Regions from separate parts of the Streptococcus sp. NCTC 11567 genome, predicted to be linked through region 2. Evidence: predicted binding sites of a transcription regulator. Region 2 holds the regulator's gene; the other holds the start of a gene.
What was found. The regulator CtsR, encoded in region 2, represses protease genes until heat stress. The targets are predictions, from matches to a motif close to TTGGTCAAAAAAGGTCAAANA.
Positions count from the first base shown of each region.

Region 1: the regulator CtsR is predicted to act here: its motif matches at 4,293-4,313, upstream of FQT67_RS02255 (ATP-dependent Clp protease proteolytic subunit).

Region 1 is NZ_LR595857.1:412,086-420,123, forward strand. It holds gene FQT67_RS02235 (UDP-N-acetylmuramoyl-L-alanyl-D-glutamate--L-lysine ligase) at 198-1,643, opposite strand; gene FQT67_RS02240 (polysaccharide biosynthesis protein) at 1,731-3,365, shown strand; gene upp (uracil phosphoribosyltransferase) at 3,564-4,193, shown strand; gene FQT67_RS02255 (ATP-dependent Clp protease proteolytic subunit) at 4,415-5,005, shown strand; gene FQT67_RS02260 (DUF4298 domain-containing protein) at 5,402-5,698, shown strand; gene FQT67_RS02265 (YlbF family regulator) at 5,773-6,243, shown strand; gene FQT67_RS02270 (YlbG family protein) at 6,219-6,509, shown strand; gene FQT67_RS02275 (ABC transporter substrate-binding protein) at 6,758-7,930, shown strand.
Region 2 is NZ_LR595857.1:2,011,876-2,019,913, forward strand. It holds gene groL (chaperonin GroEL) at 1-1,046, opposite strand, end outside; gene groES (co-chaperone GroES) at 1,082-1,372, opposite strand; gene FQT67_RS10045 (ATP-dependent Clp protease ATP-binding subunit) at 1,550-3,994, opposite strand; gene FQT67_RS10050 (CtsR family transcriptional regulator) at 3,994-4,455, opposite strand; gene FQT67_RS10055 (cold-shock protein) at 4,651-4,854, opposite strand; gene FQT67_RS10060 (amidohydrolase family protein) at 5,355-6,239, shown strand; gene FQT67_RS10065 (IS982 family transposase) at 6,441-7,304, shown strand; gene FQT67_RS10070 (MarR family transcriptional regulator) at 7,340-7,795, shown strand; gene FQT67_RS10075 (IS1182 family transposase) at 7,800-8,038, opposite strand, start outside.

The DNA of each region.
Region 1 (8,038 bases), 1.6 Mb from region 2:
GAACTCATCTTACCGACTCTTTTGGAATCATCTGAGAAAAATAATGTTTTCTCAAAATCTCCATCATTATAGCATAGAAAAAAGGCCTAAAAAAGCCTTTTCCTTATGTGAGATTTGATTTTACTAAAAAAGTTTTCCTCATTAGAATGGTTAAAAAGAGTAGTAATAATCATTCTTGTTAAGTCCATTTGGGCTTATTAAAGATAACGTTGGGCAACAGCCAAATCACCTGCATAGGGTGCTTTTTCCCCTTTGACAATCTGGTAGGCATCCGCCCCTTTACCAGCAATAATGACAGCATCTTCTGGCCCTTGGCAAAGAGACATGGCTTTTTGAATGGCTTGCTCACGGTCACTAACAATGTCAATTGGTCGTGTGATATGGCTAGCAATTTCCTGCGAAATATATTCTGGATCTTCGAAATTAGGATCATCAGCAGTGAGAATAACGGTGAGATTAGGATGCTGGTTAATCACTGCTCCAAAATCTGCTCGTCGGCTTTCTCCTTTATTTCCTGGGGCTCCTAAGATTAATACCAGGTTACCAGTTTGATGTTCCTCCACGACGCTGAGTAATTTTTCTAAGCTGTCACCATTATGGGCGTAATCGACGAAAACTTTGGCATGATTAGTCATGGTAAGAACTTCCATGCGGCCTGGCACACGAGTCTTAGCGATACCCTTTTGAATATCAGCTAAGCTAGCCCCTAAGCGAAGACAAGCCAACCCAGCAGCCATAGCATTTTCTTGATTGAAGTGCCCGATTAATTGGATATCATAGTGCCCAGCCAATTGTCCATTGGCCTCAAATGAAAAGGCTTGGCTAGTGGTGATCTGGTTGTCAGATAAGGCACCATAGAAAGCGTGTTCTTGATTAGCTACCTGATTAGCTAGAAATGGGAAATGATCCATACCGCTATTGATCACAACAGCTCTGCTATTCTCCATTAAAAGACGTTTGTGGTAAAAATAGTCTTCAAACGTTGGGTGCTCAATAGGACCAATGTGGTCAGGACTGATGTTGAGGAATACTCCGACATCAAATGTAAGCCCATAGACGCGGCCAACAAGATAAGCCTGACTGGATACTTCCATAATCAAGTGGGTCATGCCATTTTTAACACACTCGGCCATCATAGCAAAAAGGTCTAGACTTTCAGGAGTTGTCAATTGTGATTTGAAGAAAGTTTGACCGTCCAAGGTAGTGTTCATCGTAGACAACAAGGCAGGTTTATAAGATTCTTTCAAAATATGGTAGGCAAAATAAGCAGCTGTTGTTTTGCCTTTTGTTCCAGTAAACCCTAAGAGTTTGAGCTGATCCTGAGGATTATCATAGAAAGCCATAGCGATTAAACTCATGGCCTTTTTAATATCAGTGACCAAAACAACGGGAATATCAAGCTTATAATCTACTTCTGAGACATAAAGAGGAAGTCCCTTAGCGATTGCTTCTTTAAGGTATTCAGCCTTGAATGTAGCTCCCTTAGCAAAAAAAAGGGTCTTGCCATCTACTTGACGGCTATCGTAACTCAAGCGCTCAAAACTTAAGCCTTGATAATGGTAGTGGTATCCGTCGGCATCAAGAACCTCACGAAAATTATGGTCTTTTTTTAAAATGTTTAATACGTGTTCAATGCTTATCATACCCTTATTTTATCTTTAAAGTTCCTGTTTTACAAGTCACAAGCAAAAGTTTATAATAAAGCTAATAGAAACTAGGAAAGAATAGATATGTCGACAGAAAAAAAACAACTGACACAAGAAGAATTGATGGTTCAGGGAGCAGCCTGGTCCACAGCTGGTAATTTTATTAGCCGACTTTTAGGAGTGTTATACATTATTCCCTGGTACATTTGGATGGGGCAATACGCGATTCAAGCCAATGCTCTTTTCAATATGGGGTATAATGTTTATGCTTATTTTTTATTGATTTCAACCACAGGACTTAATGTTGCGATTGCTAAGCAAGTCGCCAAATACAATTCTATGGGGCAGACGGAGCATAGCTACCAATTGATTCGGAGCACGTTAAAACTCATGCTTGGTTTGGGTGTTGTGTTTTCGGCAATTATGTATCTAGGTTCTCCCTTATTTACCAGTTTATCTGGTGGGGATGCTAAGCTTATTCCAATTATGCATAGTCTTTCCTTGGCTGTCCTTGTCTTTCCAGTCATGAGTGTCATTCGAGGCATTTTTCAAGGGCACAATAACATTAAGCCCTATGCCATTAGTCAGATTGCTGAGCAATTGATTCGAGTCATTTGGATGCTTCTGACCACCTTCCTTATCATGAAATTAGGTTCTGGTGATTACGCTTCAGCAGTGACTCAGTCAACTTTTGCAGCCTTTATCGGGATGGTGGCTAGTATGGGTGTTCTGGGTTACTATCTTTGGAAACAGGGACTTCTAGCAGCTATTTTTAGTAAGCCAGATCATACCGTTTCTATTGATATCAAGGGCTTGTTGCTTGAAACCTTAAAAGAATCCATCCCCTTTATCGTGACAGGAAGCGCTATTCAAGCCTTTCAGTTGATTGACCAGTGGTCCTTTGTGAATACCATGAGTCTGTTTACAGATTATAGCCGCTCTCAATTATTGGTTTTATTTGGTTATTTTAACGCTAATCCTGCTAAAATTACCATGGTTTTAATCGCTGTAGCAGCTTCTATCGGAGGGGTTGGTATTGCTTTGTTGACAGAAAATTATGTCAAAAAAGACATGAGAGCAGCGGCACGCCTGATTATCAATAATATTGAAATGTTAATGATGTTCTTATTGCCAGCTTTGACAGGGGCCATTATTCTAGCTAGACCACTTTATTCTGTTTTTTATGGAGCTAGTGAAGACCGTGCCATTCATCTTTTTGTGGCTGTCTTATTCCAAACCTTGCTACTAGCTCTTTATACCCTTTTTTCACCCATGCTTCAGGCTCTTTTTGAAAATCGCAAAGCTATTTATTATTTTGCTTATGGGATTCTCATCAAGCTCGTCTTACAAGTACCGTTAATTTACCTTATGCATGCCTACGGGCCACTGTTAGCAACAACCATTGCTCTTTTAGTCCCTATTTACCTCATGTATCGTCGCTTGCATCAGGTTACTCGATTTAATCGTAAACTGTTACAAAAACGTCTCTTATTGACCCTGATTGAAACGATAATCATGGGCTTGGTTGTTTTTATTGCTAATTGGCTTTTGGGCTATGCCTTTAAACCAACAGGTCGTCTAACCAGTCTTCTTTACCTCTTGATTATTGGAGGTTTGGGAATGGCAGTTTACACGGCTCTCACCTTGCTGACACATCAACTTGACAAGTTAATCGGTAGCAAGGCTAGTCGTCTTCGTCAGAAATTAGGTTGGCACTAAAGAGTTATCAAGAGAAACGATTTCATGATGAACTGATTGTGGAGTGGTTTCTTTTTTGCCATTTATCGGTAAGGAGATCAGGAGTATAAAGAAAAGGAGGAAAGATAATCAATAAAAATCAGTATTTCCCGAGCAAAGTGACCAGTTTTTTGGTATAATGGTAAAAGTGTAAAAAAATATAGAAGGAAGTATATCAACATGGGAAAATGTCAAGTTATTTCGCATCCGCTCATTCAGCATAAACTCTCAATCTTACGTCGTCAAACAACATCGACAAAGGATTTCCGTGAATTGGTTAATGAAATTGCCATGCTTATGGGATACGAAGTGTCTCGTGACCTTCCATTGGAAGATGTGGAAATTCAGACACCAGTTTCTAAGACTGTGCAAAAACAACTAGCTGGTAAAAAACTTGCTATCGTTCCTATTCTCCGTGCCGGTATTGGAATGGTTGATGGTTTCTTGAGCCTTGTACCAGCAGCAAAAGTTGGGCATATCGGTATGTACCGCGATGAAGAGACCTTAGAACCTGTTGAGTACTTGGTGAAATTACCAGAAGACATTGACCAACGTCAAATTTTCCTTGTTGACCCAATGTTGGCAACAGGAGGTTCGGCTATCTTAGCAGTTGATTCGTTGAAAAAACGTGGAGCAACCAACATCAAGTTTGTCTGCTTGGTAGCAGCCCCAGAAGGGGTTAAAAAACTTCAAGAGGCTCATCCAGATGTTGATATTTTCACTGCTGCCCTTGATGAGCGTCTCAATGAACATGGTTACATTGTTCCAGGTTTGGGAGATGCTGGCGATCGTCTTTTCGGGACTAAATAGTCAACTAGAAGCTCACTAAACTAAGGATATGGGGTGGAAACCTGATTTGATTTCCTAGAAATCAGAGAGGGTCCCCCTCTTTTTTAAAAGTAAGTTTATCATTTGACCTTTCTTGACCAAAAGATTATAATAGGGTCAATCATTATAAAAGAGGGCATTTATAGTAGGACTCCCTCTAGGTTAGGGACTACTTTGGAACCTTTGTAGATTGGAGATTTTTTATGATTCCTGTTGTTATTGAACAAACTAGTCGTGGTGAACGTTCTTATGATATTTACTCACGCTTATTAAAAGACCGTATTATCATGTTGACAGGCCCTGTTGAGGACAACATGGCAAACTCTGTCATTGCGCAGCTTTTATTCCTTGATGCTCAGGACAATACGAAAGACATTTATTTGTATGTCAACACACCTGGTGGTTCTGTTTCAGCGGGTTTGGCTATTGTCGACACCATGAACTTTATCAAAGCTGATGTCCAAACCATTGTTATGGGGATGGCCGCTTCTATGGGGACTGTCATTGCTTCATCAGGTACTAAGGGCAAACGCTTCATGTTACCAAATGCAGAATACATGATTCACCAACCAATGGGTGGTACAGGTGGTGGTACACAACAAACAGATATGGCCATTGCTGCAGAGCACCTCTTAAAAACTCGTCACCGTTTAGAAAAAATCTTAGCACAAAATGCTGGAAAGACCATTAAACAAATTCACAAAGATGCTGAACGTGATTATTGGATGAGTGCTGAAGAAACCTTGGCTTACGGTTTCATTGATGAAATCATGGAAAATAACGAATTAAAATAAAAGGTTTTCCTGAACAAACGCTTTAAATGACCAGTTTCTTCTGACTAGAGGACTGGTCATTTTGCTTTTCTTGGAAGGGGAATGAGTCCTGTGAGCTGTTGTGAGGCTAAGGAGAAAAAAATTTTACTTATCTGATGGGTTTTTGATGAGCCCTTCCTATGGTTAAGAGTTCCTTAGTTATTTGCTAGTGAACGGTAATCCTATCAGCGTGAGAAAACAGGAAAAAATCATTTCATGATGATTATGAGACCGTTAAGGATTTGAGTGACGATGTAGCCTTGACTATGTTATCCTAAAGTGATGGTATTGCCATATAATAAAATGAATTTATTGTGCTGACTTTCCCATCCTGTTTGGACTTATCTCACCCATTTTATAGTGAAAAGGAGATTATTGATGACACCACATGATGTTCAAAAACTTCAAGAACTTGAAGAAAAATATGAGGCTTTTTTTCCTAAATTAGAGGAATTAATTATCAGTTTTGCTCAAGTTGAGGCAGCTTATGACGATTATAGGGCCTTGAGGGCCTTTTATGGTAGCGAGGACTGGTTTCACTTCAGAACCCAAGAAACTGAGGGACTCAAAGCAGGTATCCTCAGTGAAGATCAACTCTATGAGCTCATTTGTGAGCATAATGACTTGCTAGGAAGGTTGTTGCGCTTTTCGTCAACCATGTACCGACATCTGTAAGCTATTGTGCTGACATTTTTCGCTCCTTATCACTTCCCCCTTACCTTTTGATTAAAGTATGGTATAATCAAGTTATGTTAGTCATAAGTGAAGAATTCATTGCCATGGAAGAAGCTATTGATCAGCTTGTGGCATGTCTAAAAAAAGTGCCTCAATATCAGGCTTATGCTGAGGCTAAAGCAGCTGTTGAAGCAGATGGCAACTTGCAAGTTGAGATGAGCCGGTTTCAAGATATCAAAAAACGTTATGACGCAAGTAAAGCCTTACAGGAGTTTAGACCCGAAGTAAGACAGTTGCGTCGGGAAATGTTACTGCAAAAGCGTACCTTGGATTGTCATCCTTTGGTCGTTTCCATGCGCTTGGCCCAAATGGATTTGCAAGAAATTTTGGCTAACATTTCTGAAGAAATTGCTGGTGCGGTGTCTGACAGTATTTTTGTAGATACAGGACTTCCTTTGGCACCAAAACGGCCGAAACACCCATCAGGACCATACCAAAATATTAAAGAAAAGGGCTTATCATGTTTCAAAAACAAGAACGTATAGGGCTTGTGATTTACCTTTATTATAATCGCGATGCTAGAAAATTATTAAAGTTTGGGGACTTGTATTACCATTCCAAACGCTCACGTTATTTAGTCATTTACATTAATAAAAATGATTTGGAAACGAAAGTAGACGAAATCAGTCGTTTAAAATTTGTCAAAGAAGTAAAACCATCAGCTTTTGATGATATTGATCGTCAGTTTGTGGGTAACCTTCATCGGGAGGAAAACACTATGACATTGACCGAAGGAGCAAGTCAAGCCTAGAGATGCCTTTTGTCGGACTGATCAACCAGTATGATTAGTTTTATTCAAGCATCCAAAAAAGAGATGCCACTCACCAGAAATACTGGCTGAGTGGCACCTCTTTTTTATAGATTAACGTCGTTTTTTGGATTCAATTTTTGTTATTTTGCCATTTTTCAAAATATTTCAAAAATAAGTATTGACAATTTTCTGATAATTCTGTATTCTTGTTTACATATTATTTTTTAAGGATTAAATAAGGAGTAGTTATGAAAAAGAAATTATTATTTTCAGGTTTAGTATTATTATCAACGACAAGCCTCGCAGCTTGTAGTGCAGCACCAGGTGCTAGCTCTCAAGCTGCTAGTGGAACTGAGATTGGCAAGACACTTAAAATTGGATTGAATTTGGAGTTAACCGGAAACGTTTCTGCTTATGGTAGCGCTGAAGAAAAAGGTGCTAAATTAGCTGTTGATGAGATTAATAAGGCTGGCGGAGTTGATGGTAAAACGATAGAAGTCATCACTAAAGATAATAAGTCAGATAACTCTGAAGCTGCGACGGTAACGACTAATTTAGCAACTGAGAGCAAAGTCAATGTCGTGGTCGGACCGGCAACTTCTGGAGCAACGGCAGCTGCTTCACCAAATGCTAGCAAAGCAGCAGTACCTTTGATTACTCCATCTGGGACAACAGATAATTTAACTCTTACCAGTGACGGTAAAACCAATCCTTATGTTTTTAGAACAACCTTTGTGGATAGTTACCAGGGGGATGTGTTAGCCAAATACGCTAGTGATCATTTGAAAGCTAAACAAGTGGTACTCTTCTATGACAATTCCAGTGACTATTCTAAAGGGATTGCGAAACGTTTCAAGAAAGTATACACAGATACCATTGTAGCAGAAGCTACTTTCCAATCAGGGGATACCGATTTTCAATCAGCTTTGACCAAGCTAAAAGATAAGGAATATGATGCCATCGTCATGCCAGGGTATTACCAAGAAACAGGGACCATTATCAAGCAGGCGCGTGAAATGGGAATTGCCAGTCCAATCCTTGGTCCTGACGGGTTTGCGGATGATAAGTTAGTTGAATTGGCAGGGGCTTCAAACGTTAATAAGGTTTATTACATTTCGGGCTTCTCTGCTTCTACTTCAGACAAGGCGGTTCAGTTTGTCAAGGCCTACCAAGCCAAATACGGTACTAGCCCATCTATGTTTGCTGCGCTAGCCTATGATTCTATTTACATGGCGGCCGATGCTGCTAAAGATAGCAAGACATCTGTTGACCTTGCTAAACGTCTAGCGAAATTAAAAGATTTTGAAGGGGTAACAGGCACCATGACCATCGACAAACAGCACAACCCTATCAAGCCTGTTTCGGTTGTTGAACTGACTAACGGGAAGGAATCGTCAGCAACAACAGTAACTGCTGATTAAACACATGTAGGTAGGAAGTTGAGGAACAGTTACTTTCCTCAATTTCTTTTAGGTTAAGGAGAAGAGTAGTGTGGTTGCAGAATCATTATAGACAATTTTTTGTCAACG
Region 2 (8,038 bases):
GACTTAATCAAGCCAACACGGTTGGCAATGGCTTCAGAACTTCCTGCACCTTCCACAATAACTGTGCTGTCTTTATCCACAGTCACTTTAGCAGCTTGACCAAGAGCTGGCATCGTAGCGTCTTTCAATTCAAGACCCAAGTCTTCTGTAATGACTGTACCACCTGTCAAGATAGCGATGTCCTCAAGCATAGCTTTACGGCGATCACCAAATCCTGGAGCTTTGACAGCAACCACATTGAAAGTACCACGAATTTTATTCAAAACAAGGGTTGGAAGAGCTTCGCCATCAACGTCATCGGCGATAATCAACAATGGACGGTTGGTTTTAAGAACTTCCTCAAGCAATGGGAGAATATCTTGGATGTTTGACACTTTTTTGTCAGTAATCAAGATAAATGGGTTCTCAAGGTCTGCAACCATTTTTTCATTGTCTGTGACCATGTATTGAGACAGGTAACCACGATCAAACTGCATGCCTTCTACCACTTCAAGCTCTGTCTCCATACCACGTGATTCTTCGATGGTAATGACACCGTCATTGCCCACACGTTCCATGGCTTCTGAGATGTATTCTCCAACTTTTTCAGAACGAGATGACACAGCAGCAACTTGAGCAATCGCTTCTTTACCAGAAACAGGCTGAGCAATAGCTTTCAAGGCTTCAACGGCTGTTGCTGTTGCTGTTTCAATCCCACGACGAATACCAATTGGGTTGGCACCAGCAGTTACATTTTTAAGCCCTTCACGGACGATAGCCTGTGTCAATACTGTTGCAGTTGTGGTTCCGTCACCTGCGATATCATTGGTTTTAGAAGCAACTTCAGAAACCAATTTAGCTCCCATATTCTCAAAATGGTCTTCTAATTCAATCTCTTTAGCAATGGTAACCCCGTCATTGGTAATCAAAGGAGATCCAAAAGCTTTTTCAAGAACCACGTTACGACCTTTAGGACCAAGCGTTACTTTTACCGTGTCCGCTAACATATCAACCCCACGCACCATAGCAGCACGCGCATCTGCTGAAAATTTAATATCTTTTGACATATTCAATCCTTCTTTCTATACAGAGATTTCTCGTCTTATTCTGCGACAATAGCGATGATGTCAGATTCACGAATGATAGACACTTTTTCACCATCAACAGTTACTTCCAAGTCATGTCCGTTTTCAACCAACACTTCCTGCCCAACGGCTACTGACGGAAGAACAGCATCACCAGTAATGGTACGAATGCCATTTTCGCTGACAGCAAGAACTGTCGCTTTGCGTGTTGACTCTTTATGAGTGCCTGCCAGAACAAAACCACCGACGGTCTGTTCTTTGTCTTCGTCAAATCTTACGACCACACGGTCACCTAATGGTTTTAACATGTATATTTCCTCCAATAAAAGAATCTTTAGTCATTTAGCACTCTTGTTGTACGAGTGCTAACTTTCTCCTCTATTTTACCACTTGGTCAAAAATAGTCAAGAAAAAAGAGTCCGTTTTCATAAGAACAGACTCTTTATTGTTCATTGGCTCTTAGCGATTCCGTTAGGGATAAGGAATCACTCAAGGTTAAAGCTGAGTTTTCCATGAGAAAGGCCAATTTTCAGGGTATGACCACTTGCCAATTCACCAGCAAGAATCAATTCAGACAATTTATCTTCCACCTGAGTTTGCAAAGTGCGGCGTAATGGACGAGCACCCATTTCCACATCATACCCTTCTTCTGATAAATACTTGAGGGCCATTGGCTGGAATTTGAGGGTAATGCCTTTTTCTGCCAAAGTAGCCATCAACGGCTGCACTATAATCTTGACTACTTCTCTCATATTGTCCTGAGTGAGGCTGTGGAAGACAACCTTTTCATCAATTCGGTTGATAAATTCTGGTCGGTAAGCTTTTTTCAACTCTTCCAAAATCCGTTTTTCCATGGCTTGGTGGTCATGGCTAATGCCTTTTGCCCCAAAGCCAACTGTTTTATCATCACGCAGAGCTGTTGCCCCTAGATTACTTGTCATGATAATAATGGTATTTGAGAAGTCCACTTTACGCCCACGGCTATCTGTCAACATGCCATCATCAAGCACTTGTAAGAGGACGTTGAAAATATCAGGGTGAGCTTTTTCCACCTCGTCAAAGAGGAGCACAGAATAAGGCTTGTTTCTGACCTTCTCTGTTAATTCACCACCTTCATCGTAACCAACATAGCCTGGAGGTGCGCCATTAAGGCGAGAAGCCGCAAATTTCTCCATATACTCTGACATATCAAAGCGGATAAGGGCGGACGCGTCATCAAAGAGAACTTCTGCCAAGGCTTTTGCCAACTCGGTCTTACCAACCCCTGTTGGACCAAGGAACATGAAAGAACCGATTGGACGTTTACCTGTACGAATGCCTGACTGATTACGGCGAATGGCTCTAGAAATAGCTGAGACAGCATCTTCTTGCCCAATCACGCGCTTATGCAGTTCTTTTTCCAAATTAAGGTATTTTTTGCTATCAGCTTGGCTGAGTTTTTCCAGTGGAATACCTGATAGCTTGCTCAAGGTCGTCAGGATGTCCTCTTCTGTCACAGCTGTTGGCTTGCGATGTTGCCCTTTAACGTCTTTTGCCAACAAACGAGAGGCCTTCTTCATATCGCCATCAATCAAAGCTTGATCTAATGGCGTGATGATTTCTGGCGTAGATTTTTTAACCATACCTTGCACTGTAGCACTGGCTTCATCCAACAAATCAATGGCAGAATCCGGAAGGTTTTTGCTGGTCAGATAGCGATGTGCCATTTTCACAGCGGTTCTAACAGCCTGATTAGCAATGGTCACATTATGGTAAGTCTCGTAAGAGCCTTTTAGTCCTAGCAGAATCTGATAAGCATCTTCTACATTAGGTTCTTCAATTAAAATCTTAGCAAAGCGGCGCGAAAGAGCGGCATCTTTTTCAATGTGTTTTTGGTATTCTTCCTGCGTTGTTGCACCCACCATATGGAGGGTTCCACGAGATAAGGCTGGTTTTAAAATATTGGCAGCATCAAGCGTGCTATCAATACCACTTCCTGATCCCATAATGGTGTGCAATTCATCTACGAAGAGAATAATTTTGCCATCTGACTCAATATCGTCAATGATTTGATTCATGCGCTCTTCAAAATCCCCACGAAAACGGGTCCCCGCAACAACACTCATCATGTCTAATTCTAGAACACGCATGTCTTGCAGCTCATAAGGAATAACACCATTAGCAATACGTTGGGCTAGGCCGTAGGCAAGGGCCGTTTTACCCACACCTGCATCACCCACAAGAACAGGGTTATTCTTTGTTTTACGACTCAGTACTTGAATCATCCGTGACACTTCAGCATCACGGCCAATAACTGGCTCTAAGAGACCTTGGCTTGCCATCTCGGTCAAATCACGTGTAAAGTCCGCCAAGTCCCCAGCCGTGCTTGGTGGCTTCATCATGTCTGAAAAAGAACCTTGATTTTTGGTTTTCTTTGGCTTACGCAACTCGTGGATAGCCTTAATTATTTCCTTGCTATAGCCTGCATGAATCTCGATAGCTTTTCGTAAATCAGCTAAGCGAGGCTCCCCGTTTCCTTTATCCTTGATAGTATAACCCGCCATCTCTAATAAGCGAGTCGCCATAATATCTGGATTAAGCAAAATGGCAAAGAGAACATGCTCTGAACCTACCTCTTGGTCTTTGGTGACTTGACTGATAGCTTGGGCAAATTGCAAAAGGTTCGTTAAGGTTTTTGACTGAGGCCTAAAGTCAATGTGAGACACTTGGTATTTAGGACTTTTGCCCATCGCTAAAATAGCTGCAGCCTCATATTCTTCCACTGCAACCTTAGCATCAAATTCGCTTAGCACCAAACCCGCTAGGGAGTGATCAACCCTCGCCATAGCTAGCAATATATGCCAAGTTTCTAGATATTGGCTATCAAAGCGGGCTGCTTGAAACTGCGCCTGCCTGAAAATTTCTTGCATCTTCAATGAATACATGATCATTAATTGCTTCCCTTTCTATCTATACGCTGTAATAAACGGTAGAGCATTCGAGCACGGATTGCCGGCCCTTCCACACCTAGAACCTCATCAGAAGCCATGGCTAAAATGAGATTTCCCTCACGTTCTGTGATGAGGTGTTCGTCAAAGAGGAGTTGAATCGAGTCGGTAAAGACTTGCTCACTAAGATGATCCTCAATAGAAGCCATTAGATTGCCAATCAGATGGTGCTTGTCTGAAAAATGAACCTTGGCAATACGAATATAGCCCCCGCCACCGCGCTTGCTTTCGACTTCGTACCCGCGACTTTCTGTAAAGCGGGTTTTAATAACATAGTTAATCTGGCTTGGAACAACTTGAAAGGAATCCGCTAGCATGGAACGTTTAATTTCTGCAATTCCCGATTGGGCTAATAACTCTTTGATATATTCTTCAATACTGTCTGAAGTATTTTTTGTCGGCATGCTGTCACTCCTTTACTCATGAAGCATCTCAGTCTCTTAAAGGCACGACAGACGTGCGATTTGACTAAAACTGACTATTATTATAACAAATAGAAGACCTGAAAAGCAACTCTTTGCCATTGACAAGAGAGGTAAGAGAGAAAAAAGCAGGCGCTAGCAATAGCACCTGCTTTTTTCTCTTGTTTGTTAACCTGACTAAGCTAATTTAGTGATATTAACTGCTTGAGGGCCACGTTGACCTTCTTCAACGTCAAATTCCACTTTTTGTCCTTCTTCTAATGTTTTGAAACCATTAGTTTGGATTGCTGAAAAATGCGCGGAGACATCTTGACCGTTCTCAGTTGAAATAAAACCGAAACCTTTTTCAGCGTTAAACCATTTAACTGTACCTTGTGCCATATACATCCACTTCCTTTCTATAAAGCATTTGTAAAAATAGAGAGAAATAAAGATGTTGAAACACAAATACTAACTCAAAAACTAATTTACTTGCCAAGTGTAACACGTTTTGAAACCCCTGTCAATCTAAAACCTTAAAAAAAGATGATTGTTTTTTTACTTTTTCTAAATTTTTTAAGATTATACTCCCTATTTGATTGGTCTCCAAGGGATCATAAGCTTATTTTATCTCAAGTTAGTGATTTTTTGTTACAATAAAGATAAATCGTTGATGCTAACAAACTCCTACCTAAAGCGACGTAAGAAGGGAATTCTCCTTATTAAACGAAGGGATAGAAGGCGAGGCACCACAGGGCAAGAAAGGTCAAAATAACCTTTCCTATCATTGATAATAGAAAGAAGGTCAACTGATGACACAAACAGCTATTGACACACATGCCCATCTCTGGTCAGATGAGTACCTAGATTGATTAGAAAGCTTAGGTGGTAAAGGAATTGCCATCGCTAAAGGACTAAATGCCACCGGGGAGCCACAAGATTTAGCCAAACGCCTTGACATGATGGACAAGGCTGGTGTTGATTATCAAGTGCTCTCGGCAACGCCACAAGTTCCTCAATTTGGCAAACCACAAGAAGCTCTTGCAGCCGCTGAAATGATTAATAATTTTTACCATACTATTATTGACCAGCAGCCCGACCGTTTCCGCGCCTACGGTGTCGTTCCTTTGCCACATGTTGAAGAGGCTATCCAAGAAGGGAAACGCATCATTGAAGAACTAGGTTTTTTAGGAATCGCAGTCAATACCGTTCTTGAGACAGGCCAATCCATTGCTGATGACGCTTTTTTACCCTTCTTTGAAGCAATGGATGCTTTGGGAGCAATTATCTACATTCATCCCACAGGTTGTGGAGCTTTAAGCCCTATGGTCAATGATTATGACCAAGAGTGGGTGGTGGGAGCACCTATTGAAGATATGTTGGCCACCTTGCAACTTTTGAAAAGAGAATTCCCACAAAAATTCCCACACCTTCGTTTCCATATTGCGCATTTAGGTGGTGGTATTTCCTTTCAAATGCAACGCATTCTCGATAATTATGAGGACTGGCGTAGTTTTTCATACCATCCGCTTGAAACCTTCCAGAAGCACTTCTGGTTTGATACAGCCAATTTCCTCGAAGCCTCTCTTCTCCATAGTAACGAGATTTTAGGAAATCAACGCTTATTGGCAGGAAGTGATTTTCCTTATTTCCAAAATCAAAAATATACTCGAGCATTTTCTTACATCCGAGAAGCAAACTTGACTGATAATCAGAAAACAGCCATTTTAGAGACTAATGCTAAAGCCCTTTATGGTAATCGTTGGTCGCTTTCTAAACTTCATTAACGAAAGCAATTGAGACAATAGCCTTAGCAGGCTTTGTCTCTTTTTTAATCACTTGACCTAAAAAAAATATAGCAAGCTATGCTATTATGTTACTATTGTTTTGTATAGCAAGCTACCCGTGGTGCTAGTTGATGTCAAAGTATACTAAAAAGCCCAAAAGAGCTATACTGTAAGTGACGAAACAGACAGGAGGTAGTTCTTTTGAGCCACTTACAGTATACTGCAAAATCCCATCATTTACAATGGAGTATAGCACAATTAACTCAAATATGTTCTCAATGTTATCGTGATTATTGTCCCAAATCAATAAAACATCGTAAAAAGGTTGGCTTATCTAAGGTTTCTGATGTGTCACTTCTTGTTTTATTGTTACTTCAAGCTGAGTTAGGAATAACCTCTCAACGCCGTTTCTATAGAATCTGTCACCTTTTCTTTTGTGGAAACTTACTGGAGAGAAGTCGCTTTAATAGACGGACACGACAGCTTATTGGGGTGGTTCAACTCATTCGTCAAGCGTTGAATAAGCCAATCTCATCAGATACCATTGTGATCATGGACAGTTTTCCTATGCCTTTGTGCCAACCTATTCGCAATCACAAAGCGAAGGTTTTTAAAGGTTTAGCTGATATTGGCTACAATGCCTCTAAACACTTATGGTTCTATGGGTTTAAAGTTCATATGCTGGTCACATTATCGGGTGTTATGTTGAACTATGTTGTGACACCAGCTTCTGTCCATGATATTAAAGTCGTTGATGAACTGCTAGAAGGCTGTAAACAAACTGTTGTCCTTGCGGACTTAGGATATCTCAGTCAAGAGCTAAAAGATAAGTTGGGACATAAAGGTTATCATTTGTGGACGCCCTTGCGTCAAAACATGGTCGGCGCAAAGCAACATAACAACAGGCAGTTGCTAGCATGGAGACGGACAATTGAAACTCGCTTTTCGGAACTTTGTTCTCTATTTGATATTGAGCAGACATTGGCTAGGGGACTATCTGGATTACAATTGAGACTTGAACAATTCATACTAGCTTATAATTTGAAGTATTTTGAAATCAACTAGCACCACGGGTAGCAAGCTATATATAAGGAGGCAACATGTGCGAGAAAAACACTGTTTACCTGATTAAACGTGCTAATTTAAGTTTTGATAAAATTGCCAATCATACGCTGGCATCCTATGGCATTACCCATAGCCAATTTAAGTGCCTCAAATACCTTTATCTCTTTGATAATGGTAGCCTTAACCAGAGGGATTTGGAGCATTATTTTAACATGAGCAATCCAACTGTCACGAGGATTCTGCAAAATTTGGAGAAAGAAGGGTGGATTAGACGGCTAGCTAATGGCAAGGATAAGCGTCAAAAGCAGTTGTACCTCACTGACAAAGCCTTGAGTATGCAAGAAACCTTTAAAGAGATTGCCACCCAACTGGAAAATCAGTTGACCCAACGCCTTACTGATGACGAATTGAATGACCTCCAAACCTTATTACGTAAAATGTTAGCCATTTCGCTAACTGCCGAGAAAGGAGCAGACCGTGACCACATTTAGAAAATTAACCACATTTAAAGGAAGTAACTTCCTTACAGATTGAAGACAAACATCGATTGGTGTTTGTCTTTTTTAGTGTTTTTAGATAAAAATGGCTGTTTCCGTGCTTAAACCACCTCATCTGAACAAAATAAAAAGGCTCTCCCGCCATCCTTTTGACCAGTTTTTTGAGATTTAAGCATGCCAAAGTCAGTCCAACCTTATCTTCCATTTTGGACTTGCCTTTCTCTCTCGTATAGCAGA